DNA from 2 places in the Streptomyces sp. NPDC012825 genome. Region 1 is predicted to be linked to the other one. Evidence: riboswitches for the same ligand, from Rfam matches in the RefSeq annotation. Region 1 holds a riboswitch; the other holds the start of a gene.
The links. A riboswitch is a leader RNA that binds a small molecule or an ion and turns the genes downstream of it on or off. The one in region 1 is predicted to bind cyclic di-AMP.
Positions count from the first base shown of each region.

Region 2: linked by a shared signal. The riboswitch ahead of ACFY7E_RS17320 (transglycosylase SLT domain-containing protein) and the one ahead of ACFY7E_RS08660 (M23 family metallopeptidase) in region 1 are both predicted to bind cyclic di-AMP.

Region 1 is NZ_JBIBBZ010000003.1:22,532-27,984, forward strand. Features, by position in the region: gene ACFY7E_RS08660 (M23 family metallopeptidase) at 72-1,211, opposite strand; cyclic di-AMP (ydaO/yuaA leader) riboswitch at 1,223-1,369, opposite strand; gene ACFY7E_RS08665 (PP2C family protein-serine/threonine phosphatase) at 1,642-2,847, opposite strand; gene ACFY7E_RS08670 (MerR family transcriptional regulator) at 3,055-3,795, opposite strand; tRNA gene ACFY7E_RS08675 (tRNA-Met) at 3,919-3,992, opposite strand; gene ACFY7E_RS08680 (rhodanese-like domain-containing protein) at 4,058-4,549, opposite strand; gene ACFY7E_RS08685 (sigma-70 family RNA polymerase sigma factor) at 4,787-5,453, shown strand, end outside.
Region 2 is NZ_JBIBBZ010000007.1:5,343-10,795, forward strand. Features, by position in the region: gene ACFY7E_RS17315 (phosphoribosyltransferase family protein) at 1-1,065, shown strand, start outside; gene ACFY7E_RS17320 (transglycosylase SLT domain-containing protein) at 1,062-1,970, opposite strand; cyclic di-AMP (ydaO/yuaA leader) riboswitch at 1,975-2,158, opposite strand; gene ACFY7E_RS17325 (hypothetical protein) at 2,542-3,177, shown strand; partial or broken gene ACFY7E_RS17330 (phosphocholine-specific phospholipase C) at 3,233-5,256, opposite strand; gene ACFY7E_RS17335 (DeoR/GlpR family DNA-binding transcription regulator) at 5,425-5,453, opposite strand, start outside.

The sequences.
Region 1 (5,453 bases):
CTATTCCGCGCGGTTTCCGGAGGGTCTCCACGCGGTTTTCGTATGGTTTCCCGGTTTCCGGGTCTCCGGGGTCAGACCGTCAGGCCCTTGGAGCGCAGCCAGGCCGCCGGGTCGACGCCGTCGCCGCCGCCGGGGTGGATCTCCAGGTGGAGGTGGGCGCCGGAGACGTTCCCGGTGGCGCCGACGCGGCCGATCGTCTCGCCGGTGCCCACGGTCTGGCCGGCGGAGACCGTCATGGAGGAGAGGTGGCAGTACCAGACCTCGGTGCCGTCCTCCAGCTCCAGGACGATCCGGTAGCCGTAGGAGCCGGACCAGCCCGCCGACTTGACCGTGGCGCCGTGGACCGCCTTGAGCGGGGTGCCGGTGGGGGCCGCGAAGTCGAGGCCGGTGTGGTAGCCGGAGGACCACATCGAGCCGGACTGCATGTAGGTGGCGGTGAGGCTGTACGAGGAGAGGGGCATCGAGTAGCTGGCGGCGAGCTGGGCGAGGCGCTCGGCCTCGGCCTTCGCCCTGGCTTCCTCCTCCGCCTTGGCCTTGGCCTCCGCCTCGGCCTTCGCCTTCGCCTCCGCGGCCTCCTTCTCCGCCGCGTCGGCCTTGGCCTGCGCCTCGGCGGCGGCCTTCTCGGCGGCCGCCTTCTCCACCGCGGCCTTCTCGGCGGCGTCGGCGGAGGCCTGCTGCTGCTCGGCCTGCTGGAGGATGCGGGCGCGCAGGGCCTCGCCGGCGTCGGCGGTGCTCGGGGCGTCCGCCGTCGTCGTCAGGCTCGCCCGCGTGACCTGCCCGGTCCGCGCGGCCTGCCCGTCGGCCTCGGTGGTGTACGTGGCGGAGGTCAGCGGGTTCGGATTGGCGCGGTCCGCGGGGACCGTCTCCCGCTCCTCCTCCTGGTCGGACAGGAGGGTGCCGACGCCGGGGAGGTCGTGGGCGTCGGGCAGGTTCAGGTCCGGAAGGTCCGGGAGCGATATGGCCACCGGCGGCTTGTCCTGCGCGGTGGCGAGGCCGCCCGCGCCGACGGCCGCGATGACGCCGACGCCGAGGACGGTGGAGGAACGGGCGAAGCCGGAGCGCTGCTTGACGACCCGGTGCCGGCCGCCGGAGCGGTTCTGGGCGCGGAGGGAGTCCTCGGTGGGATTCCACTCGGTGTCCGGGACGGAGGAGGCCGCACCGCCGCCGAAGGCATCGAAGGGGGCTTCGGGGGCAGGGGTGTTGGACGCCACGGAGGCGCGCTCCTTTCCTTCCTTCTCGCCTACCGGGTTAGCTGACGGGTTCGGAGCAGGAAGGTCTCCTACGGGCCCGGTCGCACGGGTGCGAAGGGCTCGATTCACCCCAAATGGTGGTTCCCCGGTTCCCTTTCGGGATTCGGCGCATGCGCACGGTGCCGTCTCTTGCGACGGCTGGGACGACCGCGCTGCGTTATCGAACGTTAATAGACAGGGGGTCTCTATTCCAAGCCGTTCCCCGTGATCGTTCATTGAATTGGCAGGGAATGGTCCGACTTGACCCCCCTTCAGCGAGGCGAGGTCCAGGAAGGCTAAAACTCCCGCAACCTGACGGTTCGTCAATTGTTATCGCAGGGAGACCTGCCGACTACCCCTGGTGACGGGACCGCGGCCCACCTCCGGAGAGGCGACGGGACCCGCCTCCGAATCAGCGACGGGACCCGCCGGGCGGCACCACCGGCATCGTCCGGCGCCGCTCCGGCTGCCCCGCCGCCGGGCGGCTCAGCGCGAGCAGCGCCATGTCGTCCGTCGCCCCGCCGCCCGTGTGGAGCCGTACGTCGTCCACGAGCGCGTCGAGCACCTCCTCCGGGCCGGGGAAGATCCGCCCGGACAGCCGCTCCGCCGGGTCGTAGAAGACGCCCTGGGCGTTCCGCGCCTCCGAGAGGCCGTCGGTGTAGAAGAGCAGCGTCGTGCCCGGCGGATACGGCCGGGCCTCGGCGCGGTCCGGCCACGACGCGAGGTCCCCCATGCCGAGGGGCAGCGCCGGCCGGATCGGGTCGACCGGTTCGACCCGCCCGTCCCCGTGCAGCACCAGCGGGGGCGGGTGCCCCCGGTTGACCACCCGTACGAAGCCGTCGAAGGTGCCGCTGCCGTCGGAGCGCGGGATCTCGGCCAGGACGGCGGTGGTGAACCCCTCGACGGCGTCGAGGCTGTCCCGGCGGGTGCCCTCCCGGTCCAGCGCCCGTTCGAGCCGCTGTGCCACGCCCTCCAGGGTCCGCTCCTGCTCGGCCGCTTCCCGGAAGGCCCCGATGACGACGGCGACGGCCTCGACCGCGTCGAGGCCCTTGCCCCGTACGTCCCCGACCACGAGCCGCACCCCGTGCGGGGTGTCCTGCACGGCGAAGAGGTCGCCACCGATGAACGCGTCCGCCTGCGCCGCCTCGTAACGGGCCGCGCACCGCAGCCCGCCGATCCGCTCGGCGGGCGTCGGCAGCACCGCCTTCTGCGCGGTCTCCGCGATGACCCGCGCCGAGGCGAGCCGCTCGCCGCTGCGGCGCACCACCCGGTTGATGAGGAGGGCGAGTCCGGAGACGGTGCACACGGTCAGGGTCTCGGCGACGGCCGGGGCGCGGGTGACGTCGTCGCTGAAGAGGTAGAGGCCGACCGAGGCGAGAACGGCGGCGATCCCGGTGAGGAGGGTCGTGAGCAGGGAGAAGAAGGGCGCGGCGACCAGCGGGGCGGCGGCGAGCATCGGCGAGGCGGTGTACGGGGCGGGGGTCGTCACGTCGAAGAGGACACCGCCCACGATGATCAGCGGCGGCAGCGCGCGGATGAACCGCCGGGTGCCCCGGTACGCGGGACGGCCCTCGCCGCCCCGCCTCCCTGCGCCCGCCGATCCTGGGGGGTGCCCCACCTGTTCTCTCCTGCCCGGTCCGCCCGGCCGCGGCCCCGTACCGCGCCCTTCCAGGGTGGCCGCAGCCCCGGCGGACGGCGACTCCGCACGGCCGACCGGCGTACGGAGCCGTCCGGGAGGCCGACGGGGGCCGCGCGAGAAGCCGACGGGGCCGCCCGAAAAGCTGACGTGGGCCGCCCGAAAAGCCGACGGGAGGCCGCCCGGGAGCTACATGTTCCGCTCGGCGTAGACCGCCAGCGCGTCCCGGACGAGGACCGCGGTGCCCTCGCCGTACCTGTCGTAGTTCCTGGTGAAGCGGGGGTCGTCGACGTACATCCGGCCGAGGCCGATCACGTACTCCCTGGTCGGCGCCGTGGTGGTCGACAGCCAGGCGACCTGGCGCCGCGCGAGGGCCTGCACCTCGTCGCTGTCGGCGGCCAGACCGTCCCGTGCCGCCTTCCCGAAGTCGCGGGCGATGCCGGCCTGCTCCTCCATGAACGCCCGCTTCTGCTCCTCGTCCAGCGAGCGCCACCACCGGTCGCCCTGCTCGTACGCCTCGCGACCCCAGCGGTGGGTGACCTCCTCCTCGTATCTCGTGTGGTCGAAACCGTCGAACATCTCGTCCGCCATGAGTTCCTCTCCCTTCTCGGTCTTGTGGAGAGTGGTCCGCACCGACATGATCTGGCGTCCGATGCGCTCGCGCTCCTGCTCCAGGAGGGCGAGATGGGTGCGCAGGGCGGCGGAGGTGTCCCGCTGGCCCGCGAGGACCTCCGCGATGGCGGGCAGCGAGAGCCCCAGCTCGCGCAGCAGCAGGATCCGCTGCAACCGCACGAGCGCCGCCCGGTCGTAGTACCGGTAACCGTTCGCGCCGATCCGGCTCGGCTCCAGCAGTCCGCGCTCCCCGTAGTGCCGGAGGGTGCGGCTGGTGGTGCCGGCCTTCTTGGCGATCTCCTGGATCGACCACTCCATGACGGAAACGCTAGATCTTGACGTCGCGTCAAGGTCAACCGGAAACACCGGGGGAACGACGAAGGCCCCGGAGAACGACGAAGGCCCGGATCCAAGAGGATCCGGGCCTTCGTCACTACTGAGTAGCGGGGACAGGATTTGAACCTGCGACCTCTGGGTTATGAGCCCAGCGAGCTACCGAGCTGCTCCACCCCGCGTCGGTAAACACGACTGTACGGCATGACCGGGGCAATCCTGAAATCGGTTCCCGTCGCCCCCTCCCTCAGCACCCGCAGTCGTCGGCGTCGACCGGGGCCGTCAGGGGGTCGGCGGCCTTCTCCGCGGGCCCTTCCCACGTCTCGTACGCGAAGCCCTCCCGCACCCAGTACTCGAAGCCGCCGAGCATCTCCTTGACCGGGAAGCCCCGCTCCGCGAGGGCGAGCGCGGCGCGGGTGGCGCCGTTGCAGCCGGGACCCCAGCAGTACGTGACGACCGGCACGGACCGGTCGAGCAGCGCTTCGGCCTGCTCGGGAACGAGCGCGGTCGGCAGGTGGACGGCGCCGGGGACGTGCCCCTGGTCCCAGGAGGCGGTGGAGCGCGTGTCGACCAGGACGAAGCCGGGGGCGGTGCCCTCGGCGGCGGCGGTGGCGAGTGCTGAGCCCACGTCGGAGACGTCGGCGTGGAAGGCGAGGCTCGCGGAGAAGTACGCGGCAGCGGCGGCGGGCGAGGCCGGCGGGGTGCGGAGAACGGGGTTGACCCGCGGTGTCGTCGTCATGGTGATCAAACTAGAACCGGAGGCCACCGCACTGAAGTGGGGAATCACGGCGCTCGGGACCTTCGGCCGGGGATTCCCGGGCGTTCGGAGCGGTGCGGCGGGAATCTCACGCCATGACTCCGCAGCCTGCCCCGCCCCGTCACATCGGCGCGGTCCGATCCGTCATGCAGGCATGACGGCACGCGAGGGGGAGACCGGGTGGTGGGCGTGAACGCGAACGTGGACGTGGAAGAGGGTGTGGATGTGGATGCGGATGCGGACGTGGAGGAGCCGGTGCGCGGGGTGCGGGGCGAAGAAGAACTCCTGGCGCGGCGCTTCGACGCCGACCGGGGCCGTCTGCGGGCGGTGGCGTACCGGATGCTGGGCTCGCTGAGCGAGGCCGAGGACGCCGTCCAGGAGACCTGGTTCAAGCTCAGCCGCGCCGACGTCTCCGGGGTGCGGAACCTCAGCGGCTGGCTGACCACCGTCGTCGGCCGCGTCTGCCTGGACATGCTGCGCTCGCGCGGCTCGCGCCGCGAGACCCCGCTGGAGTACTACGTCCCCGACCCGGTGGTCCGGATCGGGGACACCGCCGACGTCTTCGGCGCCACCGACACCTCCGCCGCCTCCGATCCGGAGCGCGCGGCCGAACTCGGCGAGTCCGTCGGCCTCGCGCTCCTCGTCGTCCTGGAGACCCTGTCGCCGGCCGAACGGCTCGCGTTCGTGCTGCACGACATGTTCGCCGTCTCCTTCGACGAGATCGCGGAGGTCGTGGACCGCAGCCCGGCCGCGACCCGGCAGCTCGCCAGCCGCGCCCGCCGCCGGGTGCGGGACGCCTCCCCGGGCCCCGCCCCGGACGCACGGCGCCGACGGGAGGTGGCGGACGCCTTCCTCACCGCGGCGAACGGCGGCGACTTCGACGGCC
Region 2 (5,453 bases), on a different contig from region 1:
CACGAGACCGGCGTGGACGCCCGCGCACTGGCAGCCGTGGAGGAGCGGGAACTGGCCGAGCTGGAGCAGCGCGCCCGCCGTTACCGGGGCAGCCGGACACCCGTCCCGCTCGAAGGACGGACGGTCCTCGTCGTCGACGACGGGCTCGCCACCGGCGCCACGGCCCTGGCGGCCTGCCGGGTGGTCCGCGCCCGGGGCGCGGCCCGGATCGTCCTCGCGGTGCCGGTCGCGCCGCCCGGCTGGACGGCCCGGCTCGGCGGCGAGGCCGACGAGACCGTCGGCGTCGACACCCCGGAGGGGTTCTACGCCGTCGGCCAGTTCTACCGGGACTTCCCGCAGACGCCGGACGACGAGGTGATCGCCTGTCTGGACCGGAGCCGGGCCGCGCGCGACCCCGTCGTCCGGGACACGGACGTACGGATTCCGGTCGACGGCACCGCCCTCGCGGGAAGGCTGGCCGTGCCCGAGGGAGCCGTCGGTCTCGTCCTGTTCGCCCACGGCAGCGGCAGCAGCCGCCACAGCCCCCGGAACCGGGCGGTCGCCGCGGAGTTGAACAGGGCCGGTCTCGGGACCCTGCTGTTCGACCTGCTCGGCGAGGCCGAGGCGGCCGATCGGGCGCACGTCTTCGACACCCCGCTCCTCGCGGGCCGGCTCGCCGGGGTCACGGAACGGCTGGCCGAGCGGCCCGGTGTCGCGGGTCTCCCGCTCGGCTACTTCGGCGCGAGCACGGGCGCGGCGGCCGCGCTGTGGGCGGCGGGCGATCCCGCGTCCCCCGTCGCCGCCGTCGTCTCGCGCGGCGGCCGGCCGGACCTCGCGGCCGACCGGCTCGCCGGGGTGCGCGCCCCGACGCTCCTGGTGGTGGGGGGCGAGGACCCGCTGGTCCTGGACCTCAACCGACGGGCCGGGGCGCTGCTGCGCTGCGAGAACCGGCTGGCCGTGGTGGAGGGCGCCACCCACCTCTTCGAGGAGCCCGGAGCCCTGGAGGAGGTGGCGGAGCTCGCCGCCTCCTGGTTCACCGGGCACTTCCGGGGCCGGGGCGCCCCGGAAGCACCCGGTGCGGACTAGTACGCGCTGTCGACGTTGTCGATGGAGCCGTAGCGGTCGGCCGCGTAGTTGCAGGCGGCGGTGATGTTGGCGACCGGGTCGTACATGTCCATCGACGTGCCGGGCACGTGGTAGGCCAGGAAGGTCGGCTCGATGACCTGGAGGAGGCCCTTCGAGGGGGTGCCGTTGACGGCGTTGATGTCCCAGTTGTTGATGGCCAGCGGGTTCCCGGAGGACTCGCGCATGATGTTGCGGTGGATGCCCTCGTAGGAACCGGGGATGCCGTGCTGGGCCATGACGTCCAGCGACTGCCGGATCCAGCCGTCGAGGTTGTCGGTGTACTGGGTGGCGGCGACCGGAGCGGCCTCGACCGGGGCGGCCGGAACGGCGGCGGAGGCCGGGGCGGCGGCGGAGGCCCCCGTGCCGGCGGACGGCGCGGTCGCGCGGCGCTCGGAGCGGTTCGCCCGTTCGGTCGAAGCGGACTTCTCCGCCTTCGCGGTGGCCTTCCGCCCCGTCTTTTCCCGCTTCTCCGCCTGCGTCGGGGCGGCCTTGGCAGTGCCCCGATGAATCGTCAGTTCCAGACCCGGGTGGATGAGTGACGGATTGTCACCCACGGCGCTCTGGTTGGCGCGGTAAAGGCTCTTCCAGCCTCCCTGAATTCCCTTCTTGTGGGCGATCAGGGAAAGCGAGTCACCGCTCACGACGGTGTACGTGCGCGTGGTCGCCGGGGCGGCCGGAGCCTTGGCGGCGGCCGGGGCGGTGAAGGCCGTGGCGGCGATCTCCGGGGTCCCGGCGGCGGGCGCGGCGCCGGCCGTGGCGGGGGCGATCAGGGGCAGGGCCAGGGCGGCTCCACCGGCGCCGACCAGGGCGAGGCCACGGGAGACGTGGTTGCGGCGGGGGCGGCGGTGCTTGCCGTGTGCAGGCATGACGGATTCCTCTCCGGCGCCTACGAGGTGAGCTGTCGGGTTCGGACGGGAGATGTCCGGCCGCGCGCACGCGGCTGCACCCCGAGCCGTTCCGGAATCCGGACCGGCGTATTCGTGGGTCCCCCGCTCCTGCCGTCGGGTGAAAAGGGAGGTTTCCGAGCGGTGGCAGGATTAGGCGTTCCGCTCGAATGGAGGTGACCGTAGGCCAGTAATGCGGCGAATAACAAGAGGATCAGGACGTCGTTCCTCGCAAAAGGATCACCGAATTCGAGGAATTCAAGATCGGTCGGGCTCGGGAAACGCCGAACTTCCTTGTGCGGTAAGGGGTGGGGGAGGGCGGCGCGGTGCGGCGGCCCGTGCGGAGTGAGTCGCGTCACCAGGCGGGTTATGTCCGAATATGCGATGTACTTCCATTGATGGGGAAATAAGACGAAAATCGGCGAGGTGGGGCCTCTGGGGGCGTAAAGGGGCGCTTTGGGGCACCCGAGGGCGATCGCTGGCATTCAAGGGCAAGATGCTCAAAGCCGACATTCCTCCCGAAGGATGAAGCGCCCGACCCAGGAGCCGCCCGATGTCCCCCGCCGCCCCCCAGCTCACCCCCGACACCCCCGACGTCCTCGACCGCGAGGCGGCCGCCCTCTACGAGAGCGCCGTCTGGCAGCGGATCGTCACCGACTGGACCGCCCCCGAACCGCCGGCGCCCGCCCCCGAACCCCCGGCGCCGGGCCGGGAGGAGAGCTGGCGGGACCTGCTCAGCGTGCCCGTGGAGCGGCTCGTGGCCGAGGCGCTCGACGCGCTTCCGGCCCCGGGCCCCGTCGAGCGCCGCCTCCCCGGCCGGATCGGAGCCGTGCTGCCGGACCGCCTCCACGTGTGGCGCCGGGTCGGCCGGGCCGAGCTGCGCCCCTCGGTCCACCTCGGCTACGCGCGCCTCGTCCTGACCGAGTGGGGCTGGCAGAACGCCCCGTACAAGCTGCGCGACAGACGGGGGGCCCGCTGCGTCTGCGGGGCGCTCCTCGCCGCCCACCGCCTCGGCTACGGCGGCACGGACACCATGAACGAGGCGGCCGCCTGGATCATGACCGAGCTGCGGTCGCGGGGGTGGCGGGACCTCATCGGTCCGTGGAACCGGGCCCCCGGGCGCACGGCCGACGACGCCCTCGCCCTCCTCGACGCCACGATCCGCCGCGCCGCGCACGCCGGCCGTTGACGGCGCCGCCCGGGCGCGGGGAGCCCCGCACGCCCCCGCGCCCGGTCGGCCGGGATCAACCGCTGGCGCTCGTGGCCCCGTTCTCGATGTGGCCGGTGTACCGGCGCGACCAGGTCCCGTCGACGCCGGTGGTGACCGTGAAGTCGTACCAGCCCTTCTGGTGGGCGACGGCGTTGAAGAAGTCCTCGTGCTGGAGTTCGCCGGCACCGTGTACGTCCACGGCCCGTCCGTCCGGTAGGCGTTGGAGCGGACCATGAAGGTGACGGGCCCGCCGGAGGCGTTGGTCATCCTGAACCAGAGGGCCGTCTTCCCCATCCCCGGTTCGGTCGCGAACCGGGCCGCCACCTCGACGTCCCTGCCCGCCTTGGAGGCGTCGCCGACGAACCGGCGCAGGAAGCGGTTCGGTCCCATCGTCGAGAGGTCGTACTTCCCGGACCCCGAGCCCGTGCCGATGTTGAAGAAGTCGGTGGCCGTGCCGCCGGGGTCCACGGTGTACTGCCAGGCGGCCGTGTCGCGGTACTGGTGCGGGTGGATCGGGAAGTGCGCGGCCCGCCTGGCCTCCGCCCCCCGGTTCGTCATCGAGAACCAGGCCAGGATCTTGCCGCCGGAGCCGAACTCGAAGCGGTCCGGATTGCCGTTCACCTGGTACGGCAGAGCCCGGGCCGGCCGGGTGCCGGGCTCCTGCGCGGGCAGGGCGTTGCTCTGCGGGACCGGGTTCGGCAGCGGCTCGCAGGTGGCCTGGCCGATCACCTTCGCCGTCGACGGAAGCCCGGCGGGCACCCCGTACACCGGACGGGCGAAGTCGAAGACGCCGGTCAGATCGCCCGTCACCCTCCGCCGCCAGGCGCTGATGTTCGGGCAGGCGGCCGGGGTGCCGAGGGCCGTCGTCCAGGTCTCCAGGAAGCGCAGCACGGAGGTGTGGTCGAAGACCTCGGAACTCACCCGGCCGCCCCGGGTCCACGGGGACATGACGAGCATGGGGACGCGGAAGCCCAGACCGATCGGCACGCCGTCGAGGTACTCGCCCGGTGTGCCCGGCGGGGCGACCGGCGGCGGCACGTGGTCGAAGGAGCCGTCGTTCTCGTCGTAGTCGAGGAACAGCACGGTCGAGTCGAACACCTCGGCGTTCGCGGCGAGCGCGCGGTGGACGAGGTCGACGAAGTGCGCGCCGTCGCCGGGCGGCGCGCAGGGGTGCTCGGAGAACGCCTCGCCCGCGACCACCCACGACACCTGCGGCAGGGTCGCCGCCAGGACGTCCGCGCGGATCGCCGCCGCGATGTCGTCCGGCGTCGAGCCGGTCGCCTTCGGGACCGAGCCCGTGCCCCGGTCGTACAGCGGGTCCCCGGGCCGCGCGTCGGTGAACCTCTTGAAGTACGCGAGGCCGTTGTCGCCGGAGTTGTCCTGGGCGTTCTGGTAGACCTTCCAGCCCACCCCGGCGCGCTGGAGCGCCTCCGCGTACGTCTCCCAGGTCAGCCCCCGCTCCTCGCCGCCGTCCTTGCTGGAGGCGTCGATCCTCCCGCTCCACAGGAAGGTGCGGTTGGGGCCGGTGGCGCTGAGCGCCGAGCAGAAGTACGCGTCGCAGATCGTGTAGTGGTCGGCGAGCGCGTGGTGGAAGGGGATGTCCTCGCGGTCGAGGTGGCCGAGCGTGCGGACGTTGCCCACGCCCGTCACCCAGTTGTCGAGGCGTCCCTTGTTCCAGGCCGCGTGCTGCGAGGTCCAGCTGTGCGGCGGGTCGCCGTTGCGCTGCGCCAGGGTCTCCCCGTCCACCCCGCCGACCGGTGGGGTGTCGCTGAGCTTCCACGGGTACTGACGCCCGCCCGGGTGCGGCTGGTGGAACGTCCCCCGGCCGCCGGGCAGGTTGCCCGCCGCGCGGTCGGCGAAGCCCCGCATCCCGCGCAGGGTGCCGAAGCAGTGGTCGAAGCCGCGGTTCTCCTGCATGAGGATCACCACGTGGCGGACGTCGGCGAGGGTGCCGGTCGCGGCCCGCGCGGCGGCCGACGCGGGCACCGGTGGCAGCGCCGCCCCCGCCGCGAGCCCCGCGCCGATGCCGACGAAACCCCTGCGACTGATGGGAATCATGCCCCGCCTCTCGTCTCACGGTGTGCCCCGGCGGCACGTGGGAGACATGAGGGAAGGAGGAGCGGTCAAAGGTATAAGCCCATGCGGTAATTACTAGGGCAACAACCAAAGCCCTAGGGATTTCAGGCCGGTGATTGGTCCGACTGGATACCAATAGCGGTGGACGGATCAGACGGTGACGACCTTCACTCCGGCCT